DNA from 4 places in the Microbacterium sp. PAMC21962 genome. Region 2 is predicted to be linked to each of the others. Evidence: predicted binding sites of a transcription regulator. Region 2 holds the regulator's gene; each other region holds the start of a gene.
What was found. Region 2 encodes LexA, which represses DNA repair genes until DNA is damaged. Its sites were predicted from a motif close to TCGAACANNTGTTCGA; they were not measured.
Positions count from the first base shown of each region.

Region 1: a site for LexA is predicted at 2,839-2,854, ahead of KY498_RS09405 (HNH endonuclease signature motif containing protein). Genes of this name have one in related genera too.
Region 3: a site for LexA is predicted at 5,305-5,320, ahead of KY498_RS10200 (HNH endonuclease signature motif containing protein). Genes of this name have one in related genera too.
Region 4: a site for LexA is predicted at 2,924-2,939, ahead of KY498_RS10865 (HNH endonuclease signature motif containing protein). Genes of this name have one in related genera too.

Region 1 covers NZ_CP080381.1:1,938,437-1,946,165, reverse strand. Annotated here, with positions in the region: gene KY498_RS09415 (glycoside hydrolase family 2 TIM barrel-domain containing protein) at 1-579, shown strand, start outside; gene KY498_RS09410 (GNAT family N-acetyltransferase) at 605-1,216, opposite strand; gene KY498_RS09405 (HNH endonuclease signature motif containing protein) at 1,303-2,760, opposite strand; gene KY498_RS09400 (MFS transporter) at 2,909-4,231, opposite strand; gene KY498_RS09395 (MarR family winged helix-turn-helix transcriptional regulator) at 4,243-4,689, opposite strand; gene KY498_RS09390 (MFS transporter) at 4,720-6,330, opposite strand; gene KY498_RS09385 (alpha/beta hydrolase) at 6,384-7,265, shown strand; gene KY498_RS09380 (biotin/lipoate A/B protein ligase family protein) at 7,302-7,729, shown strand, end outside.
Region 2 covers NZ_CP080381.1:55,467-63,195, forward strand. Annotated here, with positions in the region: gene KY498_RS00240 (sugar ABC transporter substrate-binding protein) at 1-33, shown strand, start outside; gene KY498_RS00245 (glycoside hydrolase family 15 protein) at 97-1,221, shown strand; gene KY498_RS00250 (TIM-barrel domain-containing protein) at 1,218-3,482, shown strand; gene KY498_RS00255 (hypothetical protein) at 3,492-4,508, opposite strand; gene lexA (transcriptional repressor LexA) at 4,511-5,176, opposite strand; gene KY498_RS00265 (LysM peptidoglycan-binding domain-containing protein) at 5,453-5,875, shown strand; gene KY498_RS00270 (histidinol-phosphate transaminase) at 5,933-7,039, shown strand; gene hisB (imidazoleglycerol-phosphate dehydratase HisB) at 7,094-7,705, shown strand; gene hisH (imidazole glycerol phosphate synthase subunit HisH) at 7,702-7,729, shown strand, end outside.
Region 3 covers NZ_CP080381.1:2,124,976-2,132,704, reverse strand. Annotated here, with positions in the region: gene KY498_RS10220 (HhH-GPD-type base excision DNA repair protein) at 1-407, opposite strand, end outside; gene KY498_RS10215 (ATP-binding cassette domain-containing protein) at 510-1,541, shown strand; gene KY498_RS10210 (ABC transporter permease) at 1,538-2,377, shown strand; gene KY498_RS10205 (AAA family ATPase) at 2,390-5,260, opposite strand; gene KY498_RS10200 (HNH endonuclease signature motif containing protein) at 5,399-6,802, shown strand; gene KY498_RS10195 (NAD(P)/FAD-dependent oxidoreductase) at 6,867-7,729, shown strand, end outside.
Region 4 covers NZ_CP080381.1:2,260,087-2,267,815, forward strand. Annotated here, with positions in the region: gene KY498_RS10855 (DUF202 domain-containing protein) at 1-244, shown strand, start outside; gene KY498_RS10860 (formylglycine-generating enzyme family protein) at 241-1,224, shown strand; gene KY498_RS10865 (HNH endonuclease signature motif containing protein) at 1,328-2,845, opposite strand; gene KY498_RS10870 (MarC family protein) at 2,971-3,597, opposite strand; gene KY498_RS10875 (dihydrolipoamide acetyltransferase family protein) at 3,629-4,957, opposite strand; gene KY498_RS10880 (alpha-ketoacid dehydrogenase subunit beta) at 4,985-5,962, opposite strand; gene KY498_RS10885 (thiamine pyrophosphate-dependent enzyme) at 5,962-7,089, opposite strand; gene KY498_RS10890 (histidinol-phosphate transaminase) at 7,283-7,729, opposite strand, start outside.

The DNA of each region.
Region 1 (7,729 bases), 1.6 Mb from region 2:
GCGGGTGCGCCGGTGACGGTCGACGTGTACGCGGATGCCGAGGAGGTCGAGCTGCGTCTGGTCGACGCGGACGGCGACCGCCTGATCGGCCGGGCGCCGGTGGGCGACCCGCGGCCGCTCATCGCGCGGTTCGAGACGCACTACCGCCCGGGGCGGCTGGTGGCGATCGCGTGGCGTGGCGGGGTGGAGGTGGGTCGCACCGACCTGGTCACCGCGGGCGCGCTCGCGCTGCGCGTTCGTGCCGAACAGGATGCCGTGGACGCCGACGGCGGCCTCGCCCATCTCGTGATCGAGCTCGCGGATGCCGCTGAAGCCAGTGCCGATACCGGTACGGACGGCGCCGTGGTGTGCGACCGCGACACGGAGGTGACGGTTCAGGTGACCGGCGCGGGCGAGTTGGCGGCGCTCGGGTCGAGCCGTGCGCAGACGACGGAGTCGTTCGCCGGTCCGTCGCGTCGCACGCACGACGGACGCGCGCTCGCCGTGGTGCGCGCCGCGGGTGAGGGAGAGATCACGGTCACCGTGTCGGCGGAGGGATACGCCCCCGTCGTGCGGCGACTGGTCGCGCAGTCGCGGTAGGGCGTGTCGCCGGAACCTGCCTGTGCTAGCGCGATCTCTCGGTGGAGCGGAGGGCATTGAGGCGCTCCTGAAGGCCGTACTTCACGGTCGGCCATTCCCCGTCGATGATCGAGTACACGACCGTGTCGCGGATGGTCCCGTTCTCGAAGACCGTGTGGTTACGCAACACGCCGTCTTGCTTTGCGCCCAGCTTCTCGATGGCCGTGCGGGATTGCCGGTTGTGCCAGTGCGCGCGGAACTCGACCGCCCCGCAGCCCAGATCGTCGAACGCGCGACTCAGCAGCAACAGTTTGGCGGCGGGGTTGATCCCTGTTCCTTGCGCATTCCTGCCCAGCCACGTGCCTCCGATCTCCAGGCGTCGATTCGTCGGCTCGATGTTCAGGTACGACGTCATGCCGACGGCACGGTCGGAGGCGGCATCGATCACAGCCCACGGAACCATCGAGCCCTCGGCGTGCGCGGCGAGACGTTTCTCGATGGTCCCCGACATCTCGTCCGGCGAGGGGATGTGGGTGTACCAGGCTTCCCACATATTGCCCACTCGAACGGCGTCGACCAGGTCGGCGCGATGCGCCGCGCTGAGCGGTTCCAGACGCACGAACTCATTGCCGAGAACTGGAGCGGCGAGGAAGTCCATTTCCCCATCGTATGGTTCCCGCTCACCTCGACATCGAGCCCCACCATCCTCGAGCAACACGCCCGAGGCGCCCGCGACGCGCGGCGTCAGAAGGGTGGTGGCTCGGCCGGTGTGGCGGTGGTGGGGACGAATCGGACGCGGCTGGGTGGGTGGTCTTCGTAGTGGCGTCCGGTGGGTGAAGTCCATTGGAGGGTGCCGTGGCCGAGGTGTCGGACCTGCCAGGCGGTGTGGTGTTTGACGGTGTGGTGGCGGCGGCAGAGGTGGGCGAGGTTGTCGGGTGCTGTGGGGCCGCCTTCTGCGGCTGCGGTGGTGTGGTCGTGGTCGCACCGGTGGGCGGGGCGGGTGCAGCCGGGGGTGCGGCAGCGTTCATCCCGTGCAGCCAGGTAGCGGCGGATTTCCGCACTGGGTCGGTAGCGGTCGACGGCGACGGGGATGCCCGTGGCCGGGTCGGTGAACACCCGATCCCACCCGGGGGCCAGGGCGGCCAGGCGTCGGGCAAGCCCCGGGTCGATGGGCCCGTACCCGGTGAGCAGGGCCGGGCCTCCGTCGGGGTCACCGGCGAGGGTGAGGGCAGGGACCGTCACCTGGATCTGCGCCGTCACCGCTTCCACTCCGGCACCGGTGGCGCGGGTGGAGGCAGTGGCGGTCAGGAGCAGGTCGGTGAGGATGTCCGCGCGCACCTGCGCCAGAGTGCGGGAGTCCTTCACGATCGGCGTGGTCGTGCAGGTCGCGTCGGTGGCGCGGACGGAGCTGGTGATGAGTGTCTCGCCACGGCGGGTGTCGCTCGTGCCCCCGGCGACGCGCGTGTTCACATCGATATCGACGCCAGTGATGGCATCGGACTCAGTGTCCTCGTCGGGCTGGTCGAGGATCGCCCGGCCCCGGGCGGTCAGGGTGTCGTGGATCGCGTGGGCGAGCGGCGCGGGAAGATCCGCGATCAACCGGGCCATCCCATCGTCGAGAGGGAACAACCGGACGGAGCGTTCTTCATACGCGCGCTGCGCGGCCTCGGTGAACGCGGCCGGGTCGATGGTCGCTGCGATCGCCTTCGCCGCCGCGCTCATCCGCGCAGGCGACTCCGACCGGGCTGCCTCCAGGGCGAGGGTCTCGTACCGTGACCGGTCTTCCTCGGTCGTCAACATCGTGCCGGTGCGGCTGATCGCCCACGCATGAGCGGCATCGATCTCCCCGCCCGCCCACACCTCAAACGTCCGCGGGAACAGGGTCGTCAACAGGTACGCCTCCGACATCCGCCGTTGCACACCCCGATCCGACACCCGGAGCGCCATCGCGAGTTCCAACGCGACTTCCCGCACCGGCAGATCCGCGTCCGACGACTTCACCGACCGCCCCTGTTGCTGCGCCTCCTGCCTCAGCACCGCGGCACGTTCCGCGACCACATCCACTGCCGCGGCCAGCAACCTCGCCTCCGCGGCCTGCGCCTGAGCCGCCCGACGCCGCGCATCCACCACACCGGCCACCAGCGCATCCAACCCGGGCCAGGTCGTATCACCCTCACGGGTACTCGTCAGCGCGTGCATCATCACCCCTGACCCGGCCACAACCGGAGGGCAGGACCCGCAACAGAAGGTGGGCACGCGCGGGGTTTCTTCACCCCACTATAGAACAAACATTCGAAACACGCAAGAGCGACATCGATGCCGGACCCCGTGGGCTCGCGGCATCCGCCGCTTACCGCCGCGTCGGGTCGGGCAGCGAGATCGGCGTCGTCCCGGCAACCTCGTCGCTGAACTCCTCGGGCGCCACGACGGTCAGCGGTCGCGTCTCGTCGAGGGAGAGGGCGAAACGGCGCGACTCGTGGCGGTGCAGCCGGCCCGACCAGAGGAGCCAGCCGAACCCGATCGCGAAGGCGACCAGTGCCGCCGCGGCGCCGAGGAGGATGGCGGCGCGGGCGCCGTACTCCGCGGCGACCCAGCCGACGATCGGGGCGCCGATGGGCGTCCCGCCCATGAGGATCGCCATGTAGAGCGCCAGCACGCGGCCGCGCAGGGCCGGATCGGTCGTCGTCTGGACGTAGCCGTTGGCGGTGGTGAGCGTCGTGACGACGGCGAACCCGGTGAACATCAGCGTGAGGGCGTACAGCCAGTAGTCGGGCATGAACGCCGACACGGTGCCCGCGACCGCGAACATCCCCGTGCCGACGATCACGAGGCGCATGCGCGCGCGATCGCGGCGCGCGGCCAGCAGGGCCCCGGCGAGCGAGCCGATGGCGAGGATCGAGCTGAGCAGGCCGTAGCCGTCGGCGTCACGACCGAACTCGAGCGCCATCGTCGAGGCGAAGATCGGGAAGTTCATGCCGAAGGCGCCGAGCAGGAACACCATGATGAACGTGACGACCAGGTCGGGGCGCCCGCCGACGTAGCGGAACCCGTCGGCCAGGCGCGACGCGCCCGGCGCCGTGATCCGCGGCACCAGCTCCTCGGAGCGGATGAGGCGCAGGGCCACGATCATCGCGAGGAAGGTGACGGCGTTCACGAGGAACACCCAGCCGGTGCCGACCGCGACGATCACGATGCCGGCGACGGCCGGCCCGATCATGCGGGCGCCGTTGAAGGATGCCGCATTCAGCGCGACCGCGTTCGATGCGTTCTCGCGGTCGACCAGATCGGAGACGAACGCCTGCCGCGCCGGGTTGTCGAACGCGGCGACCAGTCCGAGCGCGAAGGCGAACACGTACATGAGCGGGAGCGTCATGACGCCGCTGAGGACCAGGATGCCGATGGTCGCGCCCAGCACCAGGAGCGATCCCTGCGTCACCATCAGCAGGCGGCGCCGCTCGAAGCGGTCCGCGACCCAGCCGGTGACGCTCACGAGCAGCAGCGGCGGGGCGAACTGCAGCGCCATCGTGACGCCCATGGCGCCCGCGTCGTTGTGCGTCAGCTGGGTGAGAACGACCCAGCTGAGCGCCGTGGCCTGCATCCATGCGCCGATGTTGGAGACGAGGGCGCCGATGAACCAGACGCGGTAGTTGAAGACGGAGAAGGAGCGGAACATCGCGGAGGAGCTCATCGCGCGGCCACCTCGCGCATCAGCTCGGCCGCGGCGCTCAGGAGGTCGCGCTGCTCGTCGGTGAGCTCGGACAGGGCCTGCTCGAGCCACGAGTCGCGGCGGCGCACCGTCTCGTCCACGACCGCGCGGCCGGCGTCGGTGAGCGCGATGTTCACCTTGCGGCGATCGTCCGCGTCGGCGGTGCGGGTGAGGTAGCCCGACTCCTCCAGCCCGTTCACGGTGCGGTTCATCGACGGCGCCGAGACCCGTTCCCGGTCGGCGAGCTCGCCGAGGGTGTGCTGGCCGTGCACCGACAGGGCCGCGAGCACGGCGAACTGGCCGTCGCTCATCGTGTCGACCGCGCGCTGCGAGCGCAGACGTCGCGCGAGGCGGAAGGTCGCCATCCGCAGATCGGAGGCGGCGGTGGACAGTTCGGGTGCGGCGGGGGTGGTATCGGTGCTCATTCCGATATTTAGCATAGCTCATTAGTCATGCTAAATATCCTTGTCCTCCGTCTCCTCGTCGCGGCGCCCCTCGCGTCCGAGGGGGATCGTCGCGAGCAGCCCGATCACGAGGAAGCCGGCGGCGGTGAAGGCCGACAAGCGCGTGGCATCGGAGAACGCCGCCTTCGCGTCCTGCGCGATCGGAGCCGTCTCGGGGTTCGCGGCGAGGCCCGCGATCGCCCCGCCGGAGCTGTCGACGACGGCGGACACGATCTGATCCCGCTCCTGCGCGGGCAGCCCGCGCGCGTCGAGCGCGGAGGAGAGGATGCCGGCGGTGCCGGAGAACAGCACGGTTCCCAGGATCGCGATGCCGAGCGCCGACCCGACCTGCCGGGCCGTGGACTGCGTGCCCGATCCCTGGCCCGACAGCTCCACGGGCACGTCCTGGAGGATGACGCCCGTGAGCTGCGCGGTCGCCAGGCCGACGCCGAAGCCGTAGACGAACAGGGCCGGCAGCAGCCAGAGCCACGCCGTCTGCGTCCCGGCATCCCAGCCCACGACGAGCCCGGCCGCGGCGACGCCCACGATCTCGGCGACGAGGCCCGCACGCACGATCAGCACCGGGCTGATGCGGCCGCTGGACGCCCCGGCGAACCCGCTCGCGACGAACGAGCCGGCCGCCAGGGCGATGAGGATCAGTCCGGTCTGGAGGGCGTCGAAGCCCAGGACGAACTGCAGCCAGAGCGGCAGCGACAGGATGATGCCGAACTCGCCGAGGGCGACGACCAGCGCCGCGATGTTGCCGCTGCGGAACGTCGCGATCGAGAACAGGCGCGGATCGAGCAGCGTCGGCCGGCCGCGTCGCGCCTGACGTCGCGACCACGTCACGAACGCGACGGCGGCGAGCGCGGCCAGGAGGAAGGCGAGGGGCACGGGGGACAGGGGGAGGGGCCAGCTCCAGCCGCCGACCGTGAAGGCGTCGTTCACCTCCCACCAGCCGAGGGTGCGCCCCTCGATGAGCCCGAAGACCAAGGCGCCGAACAGGACGACGGACAGCACGGCGCCGACGGCGTCGAGGGACGGCGCGTTCGCGGCGCGCGACTCCGCGACCGCCCACAGGACGCCGATCGCGATGACGATCCCGAGCGGGATGTTGATGCCGAAGGCCCATCGCCACGAGAACGAGGTGGTGAGCCAGCCGCCGAGCAGCGGGCCCACCGCCGCCATCCCGCCGATCGTCGACCCCCACACCGCGAACGCGATGCCGCGCTCGCGGCCATGGAAGGTCGCGTTCAGCAGCGACAGGGTGCTCGGCAGCATCATCGCCCCACCCACGCCCTGCACGAGCCGGGAGAGGATGAGCAGGTCGCCCGTCGGGGAGAGCGCCGCCGCGACCGACGAGCCCGCGAACAGCACGACGCCGATCAGCAGCAGCCGGCGCCGGCCGATGCGGTCGGCCAGCGACCCGAACAGCAGCAGCAGGGAGGCGAAGACGAGGGTGTAGGCCTCCTGCACCCACTGCACCTGTGTCGACGAGATGTCCAGATCGGTGACGATGGCGGGGATCGCGACGTTGACGATCGTCGAATCCACGATGATGAGCGCGACGGCGAGGCTGATGAAGACCAGACCGAACCACCGACGAGACGTGACGTCCTTCATGAATGGCTAGCTTATCTAGCTATCTGGCGAATCCCAACCCCTAGACTCGCACCATGGCAGCGGCGCGGCGCGAAGAACGCTCGTTCACCGATTCCCACGGCATCCGCATCGTCTTCGATGTCTACGTGCCGGGGCCCGACGATCCCGTCGCCCGCGGCGTGGTGCAGCTGCTGCACGGCGTCGGGGAGCACGCCGGACGCTACGCGCACGTCGCGGCGGCCCTGACCGCGGCGGGCTACATCGTCTACGCCGACGACCACCGCGGACACGGCCGCACCGGCATGGCGCAGCACGACGGCGACGCCCGCCGGCTCGGCCGGCTCGGACCCGGCGGCCTGCGCGCCGCGGAGGCCGCGTGCGCTCAGCTCACCGGCATCATCCGCGACGAGAACCCCGACCTGCCGCTCATCCTGATCGGCCATTCCTGGGGGTCCTTCCTCGCCCAGATGCTGCTGAACCACCACCCCGAGGCCTACGACGCCGTCGTGCTCACCGGTTCGGCGCTGCGCTGGCCGGGATCGCTCAACTCGGGTGACCTCAACGCGCCGTGGAAGGCTCCGGATGCCCTGGGCTCCGAGTGGCTGTCCTCCGACCTGGCCGTCGGCCGTGCCTTCCTGGACGACCCGCTGACCACGTCGGAGCCGCTGGCCAGGCTCTTCGGCCCGATCGACACCCTGCGGCTCATCGGCAAGCCGGCGAAGAACCTGCCGCGCGACGTCCCCGTGCTGCTCATGGTCGGCCGCGACGACACCGTCGGCGGACCCCGCAGCATCCACCGCCTCGCCGACGCCTACCGCACCCGCTCGGGGCTCACCGACGTCACGACGCTGATCTACCCGGACGTGCGGCACGAGGTCTTCAACGACGTCACCCGCGAGGACGTCATCGCCGATCTGCGGGCCTGGCTCGACCGGCGCTTCCCCGCGCGCGGCTGAGGACACCGTCGGGCGCGGACCTCGTACGCTGGAGACATGCACGGGGAATACAAGGTTCCGGGCGGCAAGCTCGTCGTCGTCGATCTCGAGGTCGACAACGGGCGCATCGCCGACTTCCATCTCGCCGGAGACTTCTTCCTCGAGCCCGACGACGCCCTCGCCGACATCGATGCGGCCGTCACGGGCCTTGCTGTCGAGACGGATGCCGCGGGCATCGCCGCCGCCGTCCGCGGGGCCCTGCCCGAGGGGGCGCAGCTGCTGGGGTTCACCCCGGAGGCGGTCGGCACCGCCGTGCGGCGCGCGCTCGTGACGGCGCCCGGCTGGCGCGACTTCCGGTGGGAGGTCGTGCACGAGAAGGCCGTCTCGCCGGCGATGAACCTCGCCCTCGACGAGGTGCTCACCACCCGGGTCGGCGACGGCCGCCGCACCCCGACGCTGCGCATCTGGGAGTGGGACCAGTCCGC
Region 2 (7,729 bases):
GCCGAGAAGCGCATCACGCCCCTCCTCGGCTGACATCCCCTCTGGTCGGGGCGGGTCCGCCCGCCCCGACCACCGCGACTCCCACGGAACGGACCCATGACCACCACACCCCGCGTCGCGCTCGACGCCCTCCTCGACCGCTCCCGCACCGTCATCACCTCGTTGCAGGAGCCCAACGGCGCCTACCCGGCGTCGCCGTCGTTCTCGGCGTACCGCGGGTACTGCTGGTTCCGCGACGGCTCGTTCATCGCCGACGGCGCCTCCGCCGCGGGCGAGGCGGCCTCCGCCTCGGCGTTCCATGACTGGTGCGCGATGGTCGTCGCCCGCTACGCCGACCGCATCCGCGACATCGTCGAAGCGGCGGATGCGGGCACCCCGCTGCCCGACGAAGAGATGCTGCCCGCCCGTTTCACCTTCGACGGCGGACTGGGCTCGGACGACTGGTGGGACTTCCAGCTCGACGGCTACGGCACCTGGCTCTGGGCCGCGGCCACTCACTGCGACCGACACGGCATCGACCCCACGCGGTGGGCGGATGCCGCCGCGCTCACCGTCGACTACCTTCTGAGCTCGTGGGCGCGCCCCTGCTACGACTGGTGGGAGGAGCACGACGAGGCCGTGCACGCCTCGACGCTCGGGTGCATTGCCGCGGGCCTGCGTGCGGCGGCCGACGCCGGACTGGTCACGGGCGAGCGCGCCGCGCGGGCCCGCGCGGGAGCGGCGGAGGTCACCGCCCGTCTCACGCGGGACGCCGTGGTCGACGGGCACCTCGTGAAGTGGATCGGCTCGGATGCCGTGGACGGCAGCCTCAGTGCGCTCCTCGCACCGCTGGGTGTGATCGATGCGCATTCCGCACTGGGGGCGGGGACCCTCCGCGCGGTGTCGGAGCAGCTGGAGGTCGAGGGCGGGGTTTACCGCTTCCGCGCCGACACGTTCTTCGGCGGCGGACGGTGGCCGCTCCTGTCGTGCTTCCTCGGTCTCGCCTACGCGGCGGCGGGCGAGCGCGACGAGGCCCTGCGCCTCCTGGAATGGGCCGCGTCGACCGCCACCGCGGAGGGGATGCTGCCCGAGCAGGTCGACGGGCATCTGCTCGCGCCCGGGTACCGCCAGGAGTGGCTCGAGCGATGGGGGCCGGTCGCGACCCCGCTGCTGTGGAGTCATGCGATGGTGCTGCGCCTGGCCGTCGAGCTGGGTGTCGACCGGGGGGAGCTCGCGGCATGATCCGTCATCGTCCCTCCGGGTCCGGGCATCCCTACTCCGACGACACCGAGCAGCGCAGTCCGGTGCAGCCGGTGGCGGGCGAGCCGCTGCGCCTCGGCGTGCGCACGTCGGGAGACATCGACGCGGTCACGGTCGAGCTGCGGGTGGACGGCGCCGACGCGGTGATCCTCCCGCTCGCGCGCGTCGCCCGGTCGTCGCGCGGACAGGCCGTCGACGGCGGGCACCTCGCCTCGGCCCAGGCGCGCACCGCGCGGGCCGCGGGCGGATGGCAGGTGGAGCTTCAGGCTCCGCCGGCCGGCAGCGTGCTGCGCTACCGGTTCGCCGCCGCCGGCACCGACCGCGGCGGCTCCACCCGCTGGTTCGAGACCCGGGTCGCGGCGTGGCGCGACGCGGATGCCGCGGCGCTCGCGGTCGAGGGGACCGCCGTGGACGTCGTGCCGGGCACGCTCCAGGTGCTCGACGACGGCGAGCGGATCCACCGCCTGCGCTTCGCCCTCCCGCTCGCGCCGGGGGAGCACGTCACCGGATTCGGTGAACGCTACGACGCGCTCGATCACCGCGGGGCGCAGTTGGACGCCGTCGTGTTCGAGCAGTACAAGAGCCAGGGGGCGCACCGGCGCACCTACCTGCCCATGCCGTTCGCGCACGTCGTGGGCGGCGCCGGCTGGGGGCTGCACGTGCGCACGTCGCGTCGCGTGTGGTTCGACATCGGAGAGCAGGTCTCCGATCGCCTGGTGATCGAGGCCGACGTGGATGCCGCCTCCGGCGCGCCGGCCGCGCTCTCGCTCGCCCTGTACACGGGCGATCCCACGACCGTGCTCGACGCCTTCCTCGCGGAGACCGGACGCCCCCGCGTCCTTCCCGACTGGGTGTTCGGGCTGTGGGCCAGTGGCAACGAGTGGAACACGCAGGCCGAGGTGGAGCGCCAGATGGCGCTCCACCGTGAGCACGACATCCCCGTGCGCAACGTGGTGATCGAGGCATGGAGCGACGAGAAGAGCTTCACGATCTTCCGCGACGCGCAGTACGCGGTGCGCGAGGACGGCGGCCCGATGCGCTTGGCCGACTTCACCTTCCCCGCCGACGGCGCCTGGCCCGACCCGAAGGGCATGGTCGACACCCTGCATGCGCACGACGTGCGTGTGCACCTGTGGCAGATCCCGCTGCTCAAGCTCCGACCGCATCCCACCGGCCAGGCGGCCGCGGACGCGCGCGCCGCGCTCGCTGAGGGCGTCGTCATCCGGGAGAGCGCTCCGGACGGGACGCTGCGGCCGTACCGCAACCGCGGGTGGTGGTTCCCGCTCTCGCTCATGCCCGACCTCACCGACGAGCGTGCCGCCGCGTGGTGGACCGAGAAGCGCCGCTACCTCGTGGAGGAGGTCGGCATCGACGGCTTCAAGACCGACGGCGGGGAGCACGCGTGGGGCGAGGATCTCGTCTACCTCGACGGCTCGTCCGGCGACGTCGCCAACAACCGCTTCCCCGTGGCCTACGCCGCCGCGTACGGTCGGCTGCTGGAGTCGGCGGGCAAGGCTCCCGTCACCTTCAGTCGCGCCGGCTTCACCGGCTCACCCGCCCACGGGGCGTACTGGGCGGGAGACGAGAACTCCACGTGGGAGGCGTTCCGCTGGTCGATGCTCGCGGGGCTCTCCGCGGCATCCTGTGGGATCGTCTACTGGGGCTGGGACATCGCGGGCTTCTCCGGTCCCATCCCCGACGCGGAACTGTACGTGCGCGCGATGGCGGCGAGCGTGTTCGTGCCGATCATGCAGTACCACTCCGAGTTCAACCATCACCGCCTGCCCTCCAACGACCGCACGCCGTGGAACATCGCCGAGCGGACGGGCGACGAGGCGGTGATCCCCGAGGTGCGCGCGCTCGTCCGGCTGCGCGAGCGCCTCGTGCCGTACCTCGCCGAGGCGGCGGCGCGCGCCGTCTCCTCGGCGGTGCCGATGATGCGCCCCCTGTACTTCGACCACCCGACCGATGCGGCCGTGTGGCGGCATCCGCTGCAGTGGATGCTGGGCAGCGACCTGCTCGTCGCCCCCGTGCTCGAGCCCGGGGCGCGGGAGTGGCCGGTGTACCTGCCGTCCGGATCGTGGGTCGAGGCGCGCACCGGCGCGGCGCTGACCGGCGGACGCGTGGTCACCGTCGACGTGTCGGCGCGGGCCGCCGTCCCGGTGTTCGTCCGCGCCGAGGCGTGGGTCGCCTTGGCGCCGGTCCTCGCACCGGAGCGGGAGCCGCACCGCGACGAGGACTGAGGCCGTCTCTCACACGGTGGGCTCGTCGGCGGCCGCCTCGTCTGTCCGGTGAGCCCACCGGTGGGCCACGCGTCGGCGCAGCGCCACGGCGCGCGGCGACGCGCCGGCGAGCCAGCCCGCTCCGACGAGGACGAGGGCCACGATCAGCACCACCACGGCCGTGCCCACGGCGCCGGCGAGGAGCCGGTCGTAGATCGCGAGCGCCGCGGCGGAGGAGAAGTCCGCCTGCGTCGCGGAGGACGCCACCCACGGGCGGCCGACCCCCGCGGCGATCAGCAGGATCGCCGTCCCGATCCCCGCGGCGACGCCCGCCCGGGCGAGAGCGGCGGCGCGGCGTCGCGCGAGCACGACCCCGCCGATGAACAGCACGGCCGTGACCACCGGCATCCACCCGCCGAGAGCGACGCCGACGGCGTAACCCGTCCGGATCGCCGAAAGGGTGTCACCCGAACCGATGATCACGACGTGGTCGACCTCGGGGATGAACGGAGCCAGCGGAGCGCCCTGCGCGACGAGGCGCTCTTCGACGGCCGCGACGATCGCGCCGATCTGGATGCCGAGGCCGTCGGCCGTCTGCACGACGACGCCGCCGCCGTCGGAGGTCGCCGCGACGGTCAGTGCCCGATGGGAGCGGCGGACGACCTGCTCCCAGACGGTGCTGAACGCGTCCGAGCGCACGGCGTCGGCCACGGCGACGTGCACGAGTTGCTGCAGCGCCGTCGCCGCCGGGCCTTCCAGGCGCCGCAGCGCCTGCGCCGCGCGGTCGCCCATGCCGAGGTCGATCAGGCCGTCGATGACCGTGCCGGTCAGCGCCGCCGTGTCGAGCCGCTCATCGATCGCCGTGGTCGATGCCGCGATCACGGCGTCCTGGACCTCGACGGCCTGCGACAGCGGCGCGAGGGTGGCCGCGAACGCGTCCTCGTCGACGAGCTGCGTCCGCGCCCATCCGCTGACGATCGACAGGGGCAGCAGGACCGCCGCGACGACGATCACCGCCGTCGACGCCACCCCGCGCGCGGTGGCCATCCTCAGACGGCGCGCAGAACTGCGACGACGCGGCCGAGCACCACGGCGTCGTCGCCGAGGATCGGTTCGAACGCGGAGTTGCGGGGGAGCAGCCACGTGTGGCCGTCGCGCTGGCGGAAGGTCTTGACGGTGGCCTCGCCGTCGAGCATCGCCGCCACGATCTCGCCGTTGTCCGCCGTCGGCTGCGAGCGCACCACGACCCAGTCGCCGTCGCAGATGGCGGCGTCGATCATCGACTCGCCGCTGACCTTGAGCATGAACAGGTCGCCCTTGCCCACGAGCTGTCGCGGCAGCGGGAAGATCTCCTCGACCTGCTGATCGGCGGTGATCGGCACGCCGGCGGCGATGCGGCCCACGAGCGGCACGAGGGCCGCATCGCCGAGGGCGGGCGCGAGGTCGGCGGGGTTCTCCGCGGCCGCGCCGGGCAGGTCGATGAGCACCTCCATCGCGCGGGTCTTGCCCGCGTCGCGGCGCAGGTAGCCGCTGAGCTCCAGCTGGTTGAGCTGGTGGGTCACGCTCGACAGCGACTTCAGTCCGACGGCATCGCCGATCTCGCGCATGCTCGGCGGGTAGCCGTGGCGGGCGATGGAGGTCTGGATCACCTCGAGGATCTTCAGCTGCTTGTCGCTGAGGCTCTTCCGCCTGCGTGTCTGAGGCTTCTCGGCCATGTCGCGCGCTCCTTCGATCGCGTCCCCCCGAAGGCGTCGCCTTCGAATGTCGGAGGTAGGTGATGGGGTCGTCTTGTCGAAACCGTATCCGGTTTTCGCAGCCTCGACCGGCACGCGCCCGCGTGTCGCCTTCGATCCATCTGCGAGAACCGTGTGCTTGACACCCGAACACCATCGAAGATACATTCGGAAGAGAGATTCGCATCCGGCCCTCCCGGCCGAGGATCGGATGCGAATCTCTCGACACCCGGAGACACCCGTCCTGAGGAGGAACCCATGACCACGATCGACATCCTCGGCGCCTCGCCCCGCGGCCGTCTCGTCGCGGCGACCCCGATGACGACTGTCCGCGCGACGAACGCCCGCACGACGAACGCCCCGACGCGACTGCGTCTCACGGCACGGGGTCGGCGGGTCCTCGCGGTGCTCGCCTCCGTGCCCGCGGTGATCGCCCTCAGCATCGCGATCCTGTCCGGTGGTGGCGCGCTCGCCTCGAACGAGAACGGCTCCGGGGTCTCCTTCGCCCACGTCACGGTGCAGCCCGGTGACACGCTCTGGTCGATCGCGCACGCCGTCGCGCCCGATGCCGATCCGCGCGACGTGGTCGACGCGATCATGCGGCTGAACGCGCTGCCGTCGGGAAGCCTCGACATCGGCCAGAGCGTCGCGATCCCGGCGGAGTACAGCGCCGGGCGCTGATGCTCCCGGCGCCGGGAGCCCTCTCGGGGCGCCGCGCCGTGCAGTGCGCCGTCTACGATGTTCAGGGTGAGCGTCCGACTCGATGACCTTCCCCTCCGCGACGATCTGCGCGGGCTGACACCCTACGGGGCGCCCCAGGCGCCGCTGCCGGTGGCGCTGAACGTCAACGAGAACACCCACCCGGTGCCGGAGGACGTCGCCGACGACATCCTCGACAGCGTCGCGCGCGCGCTGCGCGAGGTGAACCGGTACCCCGACCGGGAGTTCACGGCTCTGCGCGAGGGATTCGCGGAGTATCTGGGTCACGGCCTGTCGGCGGCTCAGATCTGGGCCGCCAACGGGTCGAACGAGGTCCTCCAGCACCTGCTGCAGGCCTTCGGAGGTCCGGGACGCACCGCCTTCGGCTTCGCTCCCACCTACTCGATGTACCCGCTGCTGACGCGGGCGACGGGGGCGACCTACGCGCACGGCACCCGGGGCGTCGACTACACCCTCGCCCCGGAGGACGCCGCTGCCCAGATCGAGCGCGCCCAGCCGGACATCGTCTTCCTCTGCGCGCCGAACAACCCGACCGGCACCCCGCTCGGCCTCGACGTCATCGAGGCGGTGTACGACGCGGCGCCCGGCATCGTGATCGTCGACGAGGCGTACCAGGAGTTCGCGCCGCGCGATTCGCGCTCGGCGCTCACGCTCCTGCCCGATCGTCCGCGTCTGGTGGTGTCGCGCACGATGAGCAAGGCCTTCGCGTTCGCGGGTGCCCGTGTCGGCTATCTCGCCGCCGACCCCGCTGTGATCGACGCCCTGCGCCTGGTGCGCCTCCCGTACCACCTCAGCGCGCTCACCCAGGCCGCCGCGACAGCGGCGCTGCGGCACGCGCCCGCGATGCTCGCGATGGTCGACGACATCGTCGGTCAGCGCGACCGCATCTCGGCGACCCTCGACGCGCTCGGCTACCGCCCGTTCGAGAGCTGGACGAACTTCGTCCTCTTCGCGGGCGTGGAAGACCCGGCCGCCACGTGGCAGGCCCTCTACGACCGGGGCGTCCTCATCCGCGACGTCGGCATCCCGCACAGCCTGCGGGTGACGGCCGGCACCGAGGAGGAGTCGACCGCGTTCCTCGACGCGCTCGCCTCGCTGGGCCCGGGCGGAGCCACCGCGCGCTAGCGCGCGCCGGTAACACGCGGAAGCGGTCGCGCGGGCGCTCGGTAGACTCGGCGCATGAGTACTTCTGCCCCCCGCACCGCCTCCCTCCGGCGCGCGACGAGCGAGTCCACGATCGAGCTCGAGCTCGATCTCGACGGGTCGGGGCAGAGCCGCATCGACACGACGGTCCCGTTCTTCGATCACCTGCTCACCGCGTTCGCGAAGCACTCGCTCACCGATCTGACCGTGCGCGCCTCCGGCGACACCCACATCGACGCCCACCACACCGTCGAGGACACGGCGATCGTGCTCGGCCAGGCGATCCGGCAGGCGCTGGGCGACAAGAGCGGCATCTCGCGCTACGGCGACGCGCTCGTGCCGCTCGACGAGGCGCTCGCGCAGGCCGTCGTGGACATCAGCGGACGGCCCTACCTCGTGCACACGGGGGAGCCCGTCGGCTTCGAGCACCACCTCATCGGCGGCCACTTCACCGGCTCGCTCGTGCGCCACACCTTCGAGGCGCTGGCCTTCAACGCCGGGCTCACAGTGCATGTGACGGTCCTCGGCGGGCGGGACCCCCACCACATCGCCGAGGCGGAGTACAAGGCGTTCGCCCGGGCGTTCCGCCAGGCGAAGGCGCAGGATCCGCTCGTGCACGGCATCCCCAGTACGAAGGGAGCCCTGTGACGGACGGCGACGCGCAGGTCGGCA
Region 3 (7,729 bases), 1.4 Mb from region 2:
AGCAGGGCGAGGAAGATCTTGGCCTTCTGCTCGCCGAAGCCCGGCAGCGCCTTCAGCCGCTTCAGCACGGTGGGGCCGTCGGGGTCGCCCTCGGTCCACAGCGCCGCGGCATCCCCGCCCCAGTCCTGCTCGAGGGTGCGGCAGAGGGTCTGCACCCGACCCGCCATCGACCCGGGGTAGCGGTGCACCGCCGGCGACTGCTGGAAGGCGGCGACGAGCGCGTCGGGGTCGTAGCCGGCGATGGTGGCGGCATCCACGGCACCGATGCGCTCCTCGATCTTCAACGGGCCGCTGAACGCCGTCTCCATCGCCACCTGCTGGTCGAGCAGCATGCCGATCAGCAGCGCGAGCGGGTTGTCGGTGAGCAGGGTGTCGGCGGCCGGGTCGTCGGTGATGTGCAGGCTCATACATCGAGTGTGTCACCCGCAGACGCACCGTGACAGCGCCGTGACAGCGGCATCCTGCTCGTGACAGCGGGGCGGCAGCGCCTCCGGCGCACAGTGGATGACATGACCACTTCCTCCACTTCCACACCCACCCTCGCGGTGCGCGCCGAAGGCCTCGTGAAGGTCTTCGGCGACAACCGGGCCGTGGACGGCGTCGACCTGACGGTCGAGGCCGGCACGGTCTACGGTGTGCTCGGCCCCAACGGCGCCGGCAAGACCACCACCATCAACATGCTCGCCACGCTCCTGCGTCCCGACGGCGGCCGCGCCGAGATCTTCGGCCACGACGTGATGCGCGAGCCGAACGTCGTGCGCCAGCTCATCGGCGTCACCGGCCAGTTCGCGTCGGTCGACGAGACCCTGTCGGCGACCGAGAACCTCATGATCTTCGGCCGGCTGCTGGGCCTGTCCCGCGCCGAGGCGAAGAGCAAGGCCGCCGACCTGCTCGAGCGCTTCGCCCTGACGGATGCCGCGCGCCGGCCGCTCAAGAAGTTCTCCGGCGGCATGCGGCGCCGGCTCGACCTCGCGGCATCCCTCCTGGCGCAGCCGCCGCTCATCTTCCTCGACGAGCCGACGACGGGCCTCGACCCGCGCACGCGCGGACAGATGTGGGACACCATCCGCGAGCTCGTCGCGACGGGATCCACCGTCGTGCTCACGACGCAGTACCTCGACGAGGCCGACCAGCTGGCCGACCGGATCGCCGTGATCGATCACGGCCGGGTCGTGGCCGAGGGCACCGCCGACGACCTCAAGGCGTCGGTCGGCACCTCCTCGCTGATCCTGCGGCTCGCCGACGCCGCCGACACCGACGACGCCCTCCGCGCGATCGCGCAGGTGCTCGGCGTGCGCGGCGCGCTGTCGCCGGAGGCCGCGCGCATCACGGCGCCGATGGCCGACCCCGACCGGGTCGCCGACCTGCTCATCACCCTGCGCGAGGCCGGCATCCACCTCACCGAGATGAGCGTGCAGAAGCCGACGCTCGACGAGGTGTTCCTCACCATCACCGGCCGACCGGCGGATGCCGCGGCCACCGACCCCGCGTCCGCCGACGCCCCCACCGCCAACGCCGCCACCACGGAGGTCCGCGCATGACCACCATCAGCCCGACCCCGATCGCCCTGACCCCCATCACCCCGGCATCCGAGCGTCGCCTGTCGAACCGCACGAGCCTGCGCCAGACGGTCGAGAACACCCTGACCATGGCCTACCGCGGTCTCGTGAAGATCCGCCGCACGCCCGAGCAGCTCGTCGATGTGACGGTGCAGCCGATCATCTTCACGCTGATGTTCGCCTACATCTTCGGCGGGGCGATCGCCGGAAACGTCGAGAGCTACCTGCCGGCGCTGATTCCCGGCATCCTGGTCCAGACCGTCATCACGACCTCCGTCGTCACCGGCACGCAGCTGCGCGAGGACATGGACAAGGGCGTCTTCGACCGGTTCCGGTCGTTGCCGATCGCCCGCATCGCCCCGCTGTCGGGCGCCCTGCTGGCCGACACCCTCCGCTATGCGATCGCAACCACGATCACCTTCGTCGTGGGCTTCCTCATGGGCTACCGTCCGGCCGGAGGCCTCGGGGCCGTGGTCGCGGCGGGACTGCTGGTGATCGCCTGCTCGTGGGCGATCAGCTGGATCTTCGCCTTCTTCGGGGTCGTCGCCCGCACCGCCTCCAGCGTGCAGGGCATCTCGATGCTGATCCTGTTCCCGCTGACGTTCCTGTCGAACGCCTACGTGCCGATCGACTCGCTGCCCGCGCCGCTGGCCTGGTTCGCGAGCATCAACCCGATCTCGCACCTGGTCACGGCGGTGCGCGACCTGGCCAACGCGGGCACCGTCGGGACGGACTTCTGGACCTCGCTGGTGGGGGCTGCGGTCATCGTCGCGGTGTTCGCGCCCCTCACGGTGCGCGCCTACATGCGCAAGGCCTGACCGACCGCGGGGTCAGTCGAGGAAGGCGGCGAGGGCATCCACGTCCTCGCCGCCGTCCTCTGCGTCGCGCAGCGGCAGTGCCGGATCGGGATCGCCCAGCACGGCGCGCAGCCGCGCGAAGGCGGGGTCGGTGACGTCGGCGCCGCCGCGCAGACGCACGGATGCCGCGAACGCCCGCCGCGCGGCATCCGTGCGGCCGACCGCGGCGAGCCACGCCGCCGTCGCGAGCACCACGTCGGCGGCGATCGGCTGATCGTCGGCGGCGAAGGCGACCGGCAGGGTCTCGCGCAAGGCGTCGCGCGCCTCGTCCGTCCGTCCGAGCAGCAGCAGCCCCTGGGCGCGGCGGGCACCCGCCCAGGCCTGCAGCTGCGGCTGCGGGTCGCCGATCGCGGCGGCGGGGATGGCCTCCAGATGGCGAAGCGTCGCCTCCGCATCCTCGGCGGCGATCGCGAGCGAGGCGGCCGTCGAGTGGTACTGGAACAGCGCACGACTGGATCCGTCGAGCTCGGCGAGGCGTCGCACCTCCTCCAGGCGCTGCTGGGCCTCGTCGAAGCGTCCGAGCCGCGCCAGGATGCCGAGGGTGAGCGAACTCTGCTGGATGACGTCCCAGATCGAGGTGAGGCCCGCCAACCCCTCCGCCGCCGCGTCCGACACCGCGAGCGCCTCGTCGAGGCGGCCCTGCAGCACGAGCCACTCGGAGCGCAGCTGGCTCGCCAGCGCGAGGCCCCACGGATCCTGCAGGTCTTCGAACATCCGCAGGGCCCGGGCGCTCGCCGTCTCGAGGGTCGCGATGTCGCCGCTGTTCTGCGCGGATGCCGCGTCGAGCACGGCCAGGAAGGCGTGCGTCCAGGGCGGCGCATCGGCGGCGGCCTCGTCGTGGGCCGAGAAGTTCCACGACCGGATGCGGCGGCCTCCGCTCTCGATGAGCGAGCGCGACGCCGCCCGCAGGAGGGCGGCGACGGCGAGGGACAGCTCGGAGGGGTGCCGGGCGGCGCCCGTCGAGATCTCGGCGGCGCGGCGGGCGAAGCGGTCCACCTCGGCGGGAGGGAGCGGATCGGCGGAGGCCGCCACCGTGAAGGAGGGGATCATGAGCAGCAGTGCGTCGAGCACGACGGCCGCTTCGCTCTCGGGGACGCCGTCGGTGTGCGCGACCCGCTCGATCGCGCCGCGCAGCTCGCCGAATCGCTCACGCATGAAGAACGGCCACACGGTCGCGCGCACGAGCGACCGGCCGAGGTCGCCGAGGTCGGGGTCGGTCTGGGTGAGCCGGATCGCGGCGGACAGCGACTCGTCGTTCTCGTCGAACCAGGCGAGCCCGTCGCGCACCCCGGGCCCGCGCAGCTGCTGCTCGTGCTGGCCGCCGAGCGCCGCGAGCACGCGCGCGGCGGCGATCTGCGCCTCGCGCTCGCGGCCCTCCGCGCGCAGACGCTCGCGGCCGTACTCGCGAACGGTCTCCAGCAGGCGGAACCGCCCGTGCGTGCGCGTCAGCAGGGAGCGGTCCACGAGGGCGTCGAACGCCTCGGGTCGCGTTCCGAACGCGGCGGCGACGGCGGCGGCATCCCGCACGCCGACACCGTCCGCGAAGACGGATGCCGCCGTCAGCGCCGTCCGCTCGTCCGTGGGCAGCGGCTCCCAGCTCCAGTCGATCAGGGCGCGCAGGGTCTGGTGCCGCGGATCGGCGACGCGGGGCCCCGAGCCCAGGAGAGCGAACCGGTCGTCGAGGCCGGAGTCGATCTCCGCGAGGGTGAGCGTGCGGGCCTTCGCCGCCGCCAGCTCGAGCGCGAGCGGGAGCCCGTCGAGCCGATGGACGATGCGCGCGGTGGTCTCCGCGTCGGCGGCGTCGGGCGGCGTGCCGCGCGCGGCACGCACGCGCCGCTCGAAGAGCTCGACGGCGTCGGTGTCGGGCAGCGGTCCCAGCGCGACGAACGCCTCGCCGGGCACGCCCAGGGGCTCGCGGCTCGTCGCGAGGATCCGCGCCGCGGGCAGGGCGGCCAGCAGATCCCGCGCGACGGCCGCCGCGGCCGCGCTGACGTGCTCGCAGTTGTCGAGCACCACGAGCACGTCGCGGCCGCGCAGGGCCTCGACGACGCGGTCGCGGTCGCTCTCCTCGCGACGCGGCGGGGTCTCGCCGAGCCGGATGCCGCGGCCGGCGGACGCCGCGATGGCCGCCCAGATCTCGGCCGCCGCGGCCGGGGCGAGCTCGACGAAGAGCGTGTCGGGCGTTCGGCGCGCCGTCTCCAGGGCGAGCGTGGTCTTGCCGGCGCCGCCGGGGCCGATGACGGTGACGAGCCGCTCCGCGCGCAGCTGCGCCGCGATGGTCGTCAGCTCGTCGCCGCGGCCGATGAGCGGCGTCAGCGCCGCCGGCAGGGCGGGCGCACGGGAGGCGGCGGGGGCGTCCGGTGCGGCCGGTGCGGCGGCGTCCGCGGCGACGAGGCGCTCCGCGTGGGCGCGGTCTTCGAGGAGGTCGCGCAGGGCCCAGTCGAACCCGTCCGGCACCCACGGATCGCCCACCCAGAGGGCGATCGCTCGGCGTGCGAGCGCGGCCGCCGCGGCGGGGTCGCCCGCGGCCCGGGCCTCCGACACGAGATCCTGGAAGCGTGTGAGATCGATCTCGTCTCGGCCGATCGTGAGACGGTAGCCGCCCGACACCGACGCGATCGTCGCGGCCCCGAGGGCGCGGCGCAGCCTCGAGACGAGGGACTGCAGCGCGGCGCGCGGGTCGTCGGGCGCATCCAACGACCAGAGGTCGTCGGCCAGCGCCCGCACCGACACGACGGCGCCCGCGTCGACGGCGAGACGGAAGAGAAGTGCCTCCTGCCCGCGTCCGCGCGCCGGCAGGGGGCCGGCATCCCACGCCGGACCGCCGAAGTAGGTGAGCCGCACGGCTCCACTCTAGGTCCGCGCTCCCGCGTTCCTGCGTGCGGCATTCGAAGATTTGTTCTATACTGGGATGAAGAAGCCCCGCGCGTGCCCCCTTCGTGATGCGGGTCGTGTTTTCCGGCGTGTGCCGGTGGGGGAGTCATGCGCGCTGTGGTGGAGGCGCCGGGATCGCCGGGATCGGTGTGGCCGGCGTTGGACGTGCTGGTGTCCGGCGTCGTCGATGCGCGCCGTCGTGCGGCGCGGGCGCAGGCGGCGGAGGCGCGGCTGTGCGCGGCGGCGGTCGATGTTGTCGCGGATCGGGTGGCGCTGCTGCGTCAGGAGGCGCTGCAGCAGGGACGGTCGGTGCGGTCGGGTGAGGCTGATCTGCCGTTGCGGGAAGTCGCGTTGGAGCTCGCGATGGCGCTGCGGGTGTCGGATCGGGGTGTGCAGCGACGGATGTCGGAGGCGTACCTGCTGCGGGAGCAGTTCCCGACCACGCTGGAGATCTGGGGGCAGGGGCGGATCGATGCCGGTCACGCGTGGGCGATCGGTCGCACGGGCGGGCTGCTGCGCACCGAGGCCGACCGCGCCCGATTCGAGGCCCTCGCTCTGGATGTCGCGCAGTCGGAGTCCCCGGCCCGGATGGCGGCGGCCGCGAAGGCGATCGCGGCGACGATCGATCCCGCCGCGTTCACCGAGGCCACCCGCCGCGCGTACGACTCCCGGTCGGTGCGTCTGTTCCCCCTCGACGACGGGATGGCGCGGTTGATCGCGGATCTTCCCGCCCCGCTCGCCCAGGCGATCCACGACAGCCTCACGACCCGTGCCCGCGGCATCCTCGACCAGCCGGCTGACGGTGATCCCGACGGCGACGGTGGTCACGACGATGCTGATGGCGGCGATGTAGGCGGCGGCGATGCGGGTGGTGAGTGTCTGCGGACCGGTCCCACCGGCGGGACGGATGCTCGCACGCTCGATCAGGTCCGCGCGGACGTGTTCAGTGACCTGCTCCTCACGAGCACCCCGTCCACGACCGCGACCGGCGCCGGCCTCGACGCCATCACCGCACGGATCCAGGTCACCGTGCCCGCGCTGACCCTCGCCGGCGACCCCGACGGAGGCCCGGCGATCCTGACCGGGTACGGCCCCATCGACCCGACGATGGCCCGCCGGCTGGCGGGGCTCGCACCCGGCTGGGATCGCGTGTTCACCGACCCGACCACCGGCATCCCCGTCGCCGTCGACCGGTACCGGCCGTCCGCGGAGCTGCGTCGCTACCTGGCTGCGAGGGATGAGCGCTGCCGCACCCCCGGCTGCACCCGCCCCGCCCACCGCTGCGACCGCGACCACACCACCGCAGCCGCAGACGGCGGCCCCACAGCACCCGACAACCTCGCCCACCTGTGCCGCCGCCACCACGCCGTGAAGCACCACACCGCCTGGCAGGTCCTACACCTCGGCCACGGCACCCTCCAATGGACATCACCCACCGGACGCCACTACCACGACCACCCACCCGGACGCGTCCGATTCGTGCCGCACACCGACGACCCACCACCGTTCTGAGCACCACGCACGGGTCACGTCGTGCGCGGGCGCCCCGGCGCAGACGGGATGGGAGGATGGGGACGTGTCCGAGCGCGCCGAACCCACCCTCGCCGACCGTGCCCGCGCCACCCGCGTGGTCGTCGTCGGTGGGGGGATCGCCGGCCTGACGGCCGCGTGGGAGTGCGCGCGCATCGGGATGCCGGTCGTCCTCCTCGAAGCCGGCACCCGCGTGGGTGGAGCCATCGAGACCGCGACGCTCGACGGGATCGACATCGACCTGGCCGCCGAGGTGTTCTCGCTCTCCGCCCCCGCCCTCGCCGACCTGATCGACCAGCTCGAGCTGCGCGCCGACGTCGAGCCCGCGGCCGACGAGAGCGTCGCCGTCGCCGTCGCGGCCGGTGACGGTCTGCACGTCGTGCCGCTGCCCGCCAACCGCGCCGGCATCCCCGCCAACGTGTGGGCGCCGGCTGTGCGCCGCCTCGTGGGAAGCGCGGGCGTCTGGCGCGCCTACCTGGACCGCCTGCGGCCTCCGCTGACGATCGGCCGCGAGCGTCGCCTGGGCGCCCTCGTGCGCACACGGATGGGAGCGCGCATCCGCGACCGGCTCGTGGCCCCCCTCACGATCGGCACCTGGGGAGTCGACCCCGACGAGATCGACGTCGACCTCGCGGTGCCCGGCCTCAGCGCAGCGCTGACGCGGGCGGGTTCGCTCGGCGGCGCCGTCGACCAACTTCTCCCGGCACGGTCGGAGGACGGCACCGAGCCGCCCCGGGCCCGCAGGGCCACCCTGCGCGGCGGCATGGGCCGCCTCGTCCAGGCGCTCGCCGAGCGTCTGCTCACCCTCGACGCCGACATCCGCGTCGGGCACGCGGTCACCGCGCTCTCCCGCACCGAGACGGGCTGGCTCGTCCACGTCGACGGCGCCGGGGACGCCGTCGATCGGGG
Region 4 (7,729 bases), 1.3 Mb from region 2:
GCCGTCCGCGCTCGGCCCCTGGGCGCTGCCGGTCCCGCTCGCGATCATCGCCACCGCCGTCGCCCTCCACCTCCTGAGCGAACGACGGTTCCGGCACACGTATCGCGAGCTGACCGCCAATCGCGTCGTGCCCACGGTCGGGATGCTGACGCTCGTCCTGGCCGGGCTCGTCGCCGGCGGTGGCGTCACCGCGATCGTCGCTGTCCTCGTCCTGACCGCACAGCACACACCGGGGGCACCATGACGACGGGACAGGACGGCGGGTCGTGCGGCCCGGACTGCTCGTGCGGAGGACCGCGACGCGACGCGTTCGTCGCGCTCGGCCCCGTGCGCCGTGCGGACGACGGTTCGGCGAGGGCCGCCGCTCACGACATCGAACAGATCCACGTGCCGGCGGGAGCGTTCCTGATGGGCGACTCGTCGGGCGATGCGAACGTCGGCGACGGCGAGATCCCGGTGCACGCCGTCGAGCTCGCCGCGTTCGACATCGACGCGACCACCGTGACCAATGCGGCCTTCGCGGCCTTCGTGGAGGCGACCGGCTACGTCACCGACGCGGAGGCGTTCGGCTTCTCCGCCGTGTTCCACCTCGCGGTCGCCGCCCCCGCGGAGGACGTGCTGGGCAGGGCGCCGGGAACGCCCTGGTGGATCGGCGTGCGCGGGGCCGACTGGCGGCATCCCGGAGGGCGCGCGTCGACGGTCGACGATCTGCCCGACCACCCGGTCGTCCACGTGAGCTTCAACGACGCGATCGCCTACTGCGACTGGGCCGGACGCGCGCTGCCCACCGAGGCGCAGTGGGAGTACGCCGCTCGCGGCGGGCGGGCGTCCGAGAAGTACCCCTGGGGGGAGCGCGAACCCGGGACCGACGGTTGGCCCGTGAACATCTGGCAGGGCGAGTTCCCCCGCGTGAACACGATGGACGACGGCTATCTCACGACCGCCCCGGTGCGCTCGTTCGCCCCCAACGGCTACGGCCTGTGGCAGCCCGTGGGCAACGTCTGGGAGTGGTGCGCAGACTGGTTCGACCCCGACTACTACGCGCGCTCGCCGCGGGTCGACCCGCCGGGGCCTGCGACCGGCACCTCCCGCGTCCTGCGCGGCGGGAGCTATCTGTGCCACGTCTCGTACTGCAACCGCTACCGGAACTCGGCGCGCTCGCAGAACACGCCGGACTCGTCGATGGGCAACGCGGGCTTTCGCACGGTCTCGCGTCCGCGCTGACGCCGGACGGAGAGTCGGGATGCGCGGTGACGCCGCCGTCCGCCGGCGCGCCCGCGTGCGTGATGTCGATCGCGGTCGTGCACGTCGGGAAGGCCCTCGCCGCTCAGAAGGGTGGCGGGTCGGCCGGCGTGGTGGGTTCGGGGACGAATCTCACCAGGCTGGGTGGGTGGTCTTCGTAGTGGCGTCCGGTGGGTGATGTCCATTGGAGGGTTCCGTGGCCGAGGTGTAGGACCTGCCAGGCGGTGTGGTGTTTGACGGTGTGGTGGCGGCGGCACAGGTGGGCGAGGTTGTCGGGTGCTGTGGGGCCGCCGTGGCTGGCGGGGGTGGTGTGGTCGCGGTCGCAGCGGTGGGCGGGGCGGGTGCAGCCGGGGGTGCGGCAGCGTTCATCCCGTGCAGCCAGGTAACGGCGGATTTCCGCACTGGGTCGGTAGCGGTTGACGGCGACGGGGATGCCGGTGGTCGGGTCGGTGAACACCCGATCCCACCCGGGGGCCAGGGCGGCCAGGCGTCGGGCAAGCCCCGGGTCGATGGGGCCGTACCCGGTCAAGATCGCCGGGCCTCCGTCGGGGTCGCCGGCGAGGGTGAGGGCAGGGACCGTCACCTGGATCTGCGCCGTCACCGCCTCGATACCGGCGCCGGTGGCTCGGGTGGACGCGGTGGCGGTCAGGAGCAGGTCGGTGAGGATGTCCGCACGCACCTGCGCCAGAGTGCGGGAGTCCTTCACGGCGGTTGCCGTGGGCATGGTCGTGGTCTTGAGCGTGCAGGTCGCGTCGATGGGGCGGGCGGGGCCCGTGGCGCGGACGGGGCTGGTGATGAGCTTCTCGCCACACGGGCCGCCACTCGTGCCCCGCGCGACGCGCGTGTTCACACCGGTGTCGACATCGGCGAGGGCATCCGCGTCGGCGGCATCCGCGGCACCGTCGCTGCCCTCGTCGGGCTGATCGAGGATCACCCGACCCCGGGCGGTCAGGGTGTCGTGGATCGCGTGGGCGAGCGGGGCGGGAAGATCCGCGATCAGTCTGGCCATCCCATCGTCGAGAGGGAACAGACGCACGGACCTCTCCGCGTACGCTCGCTGCGCGGCCTCGGCGAACGCGGCCGGGTCGATGGTCGCCGCGATCGCCTTCGCCGCCGCGCTCATCCGCGCAGGCGACTCCGACCGGGCCGCCTCCAGAGCGAGGGTTTCGTACCGTGACCGGTCTGCTTCAGAGGTGAGAAGCGTGCCGGTGCGGCTGATCGCCCACGCGTGAGCCGCATCGATCTCCCCGCTGGCCCACACCTCAAGCGTCCGCGGGAAGAGGGTGGTCAGCAGGTATGCCTCTGACATTCGCCGTTGCACACCCCGATCCGACACCCGCAACGCCATCGCGAGCTCCAACGCGACTTCCCGCAACGGCAGATCCGCATCCGACGACCGCACCGACCCACCCCGCTGCTGCGCCTCCTGACGTAGCACCGCGGCACGCTCCGCGACCAGTTCCACCGCGTCGGCCAGGAGCCTCGCCTCCGCGGCCTGCGCGGCAGCCACACGCCGCCGCGCATCCACCACACCGGCCACCACGGCATCCAACCCGGGCCAGGTCGCATCACCCTCACGGGTACTCGTCAGCGCGTGCATCATCACCCCTGACCCGGCCACAACCGGAGGACAGGACCCGCAACAGAAGGTGGGCACGCGCGGGGTTTCTTCACCCCACTATAGAACAAACATTCGAAACACGCAAGAGCGACATCGAAACGGTCCGCTCACGCGAGGCCCGGCAACGCCGCCGCGAGACCGTGCACGAGGATCTCCACGCCGATCGCGAGGATGAGGAAGCCCATCACGCGCGTGATGGCGCCGACGCCCGTCGCACCGAGCTTCTCGGTGAGGGGCGTCCCGTAGCGCAGCAGCACCGCGATCGCGGCGGCGATGACGAGCACGGCCGCGACGATCGCGACGCGGTCCAGGATGCCGGGATTGCGCGCCGCAAGACCGACGACGACGCCGATCGCGCCCGGGCCGGCGATGAGCGGCAGCGCCATGGGCGAGAAGCTGATGTCCGTCTTCGTCGCGGCGTGCTCCTTCTCGGCATCCGAGGCCCCCGCCCCCAGAGCGCGCGGCACGACCATGCCGAACCCGGCGTGCATCACGACCAGGCCGCCCGCGATCTGCAGCGCCCCGAGCGAGATGCCGAAGAACTCGAGGATCAGCGTGCCGAGAAGGGCGAAGACGGTCAGGATCACCGCGACGTAGACGCCCGTGAGCCACGACTGCCGGCGGCGGTCCGCCTCGTCGAGATGCGCCGCCAGACCCGCGTAGGCGGCGACCGCGCCGATCGGATTCGTGATCGGGACGAGCGCCGCGAGCGCGGCGACGAAGACGCTCAGCATGCCTTCATTGTGGCGCAGCCGGCCCGCTCGATCAGTCGAGCAGCAGCGCGGGCTCCTCGAGGATCGACGCGACATCGGCGATGAACCGGCTCATGCCGTCACCGTCGATGACGCGGTGATCGAACGAGCCCGAGACCGTCGTCACGAACCGCGGACGCACCTCGCCGTCGACGACCCACGGCTTCTGGCGGATCGTGCCCATCGCGACGATGCCGGACTCCCCCGGGTTGATGATCGGGGTCCCGGCATCCATCCCGAACACACCGATGTTCGTGATCGTGATCGTGCCGCCCTGCTGGTCGGCCGGGGTCGTCTTGCCCTCACGGGCGGTCAGCGTCAGCTTCTCGAGCGCCTTCGCGAGCTCGCGGAGGTTCAGGTCCTGCGCGTCCTTGATGTTCGGCACGAGCAGGCCGCGGGGCGTCGCGGCGGCGATGCCGAGGTTGACGTAGTTGCGCACCCGGATCTCGGCGGAGCCGTCCTCCTTGTCGATCCACGCGGCGCCGATCAGGGGCGTGCGCCGGACCGCCCAGATCACGGCGCGCGCCATGATCAGCAGGGGCGACACCTTGATGTCGGCGAAGTCGGGCGAGGCCTTCAGCCGCTTGACGAGCTCCATCGTGCGGGTCGCGTCGACATCGGTCCACACCGAGACGTGGGGCGCCGTGTAGGCGGAGCGCACCATGCCGGATGCCGTGGCCTTGCGCACGCCCTTGACCGGGATCGCCTCCTCGCGCTCGCCCACGGGCGGAGCGGCGGGCGCCGGCGCGGAGACCGGGATCGTCTGCTCGCGCTCGGCGGGAGCGACCGGCGTCGCGATGTTGCGGAAGACGCTCGCCTGCTCGGCGTGGCGCACGACGTCGTCGCGGGTGACCTCCCCGGCGGGACCGGTCGGGGTGACCTCCGACAGCGTGACCCCGAGGTCGCGCGCGAGCTTTCGCACCGGCGGCTTGGCGACCACGCCGACCGACGCACGCACCGTCTCGCCCCGCTCGGCGGGGCGCTTGCGGCGGGAGGTGGCCCCGGCACCCGTGCCGTAGCCGACGAGCACCGCACCGCCGTCGTCGTCGGATGCCGCGGCCTGCTCGGCCGGGGCGGGAGCGGATGCCGCGGCATCCCCCGCGTCGCCGGCGATGGTGATGATCGCCGCGCCGACCGTGACGGTCTGCCCCTCGGGCGCGAGCAGCTCGCCCACGGTGCCGGAGAACGGCGAGGGCAGCTCGACGAGCGACTTCGCGGTCTCGATCTCGACCAGCACGTCGTTGACCTCGACGGCGTCACCGGGCGCGACGCGCCACTGCACGATCTCGGCCTCGGTGAGTCCTTCACCGACGTCCGGCAGGTGGAAGATCTGCTCGCTCATGTCGTGGTTCTCCTTCGCGGCGGACGTTCAGTAGGCGAGGGCGCGGTCCACGGCCTCGAGGATGCGGTCGGCATCCGGGAGGTACGTGCCCTCGAGCTTGGCGGGCGGGAACGGCACGTCGAAGCCCGACACGCGCAGCACGGGCGCCTCGAGCGCGAAGAACGCGCGCTCCATGACGGTCGCCGCGACCTCAGAGCCGACCGAGGTGAATCCCGGTGCCTCCTGCGCGTAGACCATGCGGCCCGTGCGGCGCACCGAGTCGAGGATGGGGCCGTAGTCGATCGGCGACAGCGAGCGCAGGTCGATCACCTCGCACGACGTGCCCTCGCTCTCGGCGAGCGCGGCGGCCTGCAGGAGCGTCGTCACCATCGCGCCGTGGCCGACGAGCGTGACGTCGGTGCCGCGGCGCACGAGGCGCGAGGCGTGCAACGGCAGCGGCCGCTCGTCGACGTCGACGTCGCCCTTCATCCAGTACTTCGCCTTGGGCTCGAGGAAGATCACCGGGTCGGGGGAGCGCACGGCATCCTGGATCATCCAGTACGCGTCGTTCGCCGTCGACGGCGAAACGACCCGCAGGCCCGCCGTGTGCGTGAAGTACGCCTCCGGGCTCTCCTGGTGGTGCTCGACCGCGCCGATGTGGCCGCCGTAGGGGATGCGGATGACGACGGGCATCTGCAGCGCGCCCTCGTGCCGGTTCGTCAGCTTCGCGAGCTGTGTCGTGATCTGGTCGAACGCGGGGAAGACGAAGCCGTCGAACTGGATCTCCACGATCGGCCGGAAACCCGCCATCGCGAGACCGATCGCCGTGCCGACGATGCCCGACTCCGCCAGCGGGGTGTCGAGCACCCGCCGGTCGCCGAACTCGGCCTGCAGGCCCTCGGTGACGCGGAACACGCCGCCGAGACGACCGATGTCCTCGCCCATCAGCAGGACGTGGTCGTCGGCGGCCATCGCGGCGCGCAGGCCCGCGCTGAGGGCCTTGGCCAGGGGCATGGACTCGACCATCAGACGCCTCCCTCCAGCGATGCCTCGTAGGCGGCGAGCCAGCGCCGCTGCTCCACCATCAGGGGGTGGTCCTCACTGTAGACGTGGGCGAACATCGAGTCCGGCTCGATCGTGCCCAGGGCGTTGGTGCGCACCCGCACGTCGTCGGCGTAGGCCTGCGCGGCAGCATCCACGTCGTCGAAGAAGGATGCCGCGGCCCCCCGGCCCTCGAGGTACGCGCGCATCCGCGCGATCGGGTCGCGGCGGGCCCACGACTGCTCCTCGTCGGAGGTGCGGTACTTGGTGGGGTCATCGCTCGTGGTGTGGGCGCCCATGCGGTAGGTCATCGCTTCGATCGCGCGGGGACCGTCGCCGGCGCGCGCCTCGTCGAGCGCGAGCCGCGACACCGCGTAGCTGGCGAGCACGTCGTTGCCGTCGACGAGGATCGACGGCATGCCGTAGCCCTCGGCGCGGCGGTACAGCGGAGCGCGCGACTGGGTGGCGACCGGCACCGAGATGGCCCAATGGTTGTTCTGCAGGAAGAAGACCTGGGGCGTGCGGTACGTGTTCGCGAACACCATCGCCTCGTGCACGTCGCCCTGGCTGGACGCGCCGTCGCCGTAGTAGACGACGACGGCCTCGTCGCGGTTCGCGTCACCCGTGCCGGTGCGGCCGTCGAACACGAGCCCCATGCCGAAGCCGGTGGCGTGCAGCGTCTGCGACCCGAGCACCAGCGTGTAGATGCGCACGTTGCCGTTCTTCGGGTCGGTGGGGTCCCACCCGCCGTGGGTGAGACCGCGCATCACGCGGATGATGTCGATCGGGTCGACGCCGCGGGTCGTGGCGACGACGTGCTCGCGGTACGAGGGGAAGAGGTGGTCCTGCGGGCGGGCGGCGCGCACCGACCCGACCTGCGCGGCCTCCTGCCCGAGAGAGGGCGGCCACAGTGCGAGCTGGCCCTGCCGCTGCAGGTTGGTGGCCTGCCGGTCGAACGCGCGGACGACGACCATGTCGCGGTAGAACGTCTCGAGCTCGGCATCGGAGAGCGCGTCGATGAGCGGCAGATAGCGCTCGGCTTCGGGCGTGGGGGCGAACGTCCCGTCCGCCGCCAGGACGCGCACGAGGGCCGGGTCGTCAGGCGGGGTCATGTTCCCACGCTAACGCCCTCCGCATGCGTCGTACTGCATGGGATCGACAACGGGAGCCGCGATCCGCCGTGCCCGCGCCACAACGCGCCGGGGCAAACCGCGCGACGGGGAGTTTCGGACGCCTCTGGCGACCGAAACGGCGTGGGGGCGGGTTTCGGGCGCTCGTGGCGTCCGAAACCCGGGCGAGGAGGCCTCAGCGCGGCGCGACGGATGCGGCGACGCGCACGATCGTGTCGAGCGCCTCGTGCTCGCCGATGGAGATGCGCACGCCGTCGCCCGCGAACGGGCGGACGATCAGCCCGGCCTCCTCGAACGCCGCGGCGACCTCGAGCGCGCGCTCCCCGGCGGGCAGCCAGACGAAGTTGCCCTGCGCCTCGGGAACGTCCCAGCCGGTCTCGCGCAGCCGCGCGGCGAGGTCGTCGCGGTGCCCGGCGAGGGTGCGCACACGGTCGAGCAACTCGTCCTCGGCGTCGAGGCTCGCCAGGGCCGCCTCCTCGGCGGCGGCCGTGACCGACAGGGGGATGCCGGTGCTGCGCGCGGCCGCGAGGATGCGCGGATCGCCCACGGCGTAGCCCACGCGCAGGCCCGCGAGGCCGTACGCCTTCGAGAAGGTGCGCAGCACGACGACGTTCGGGTGCCC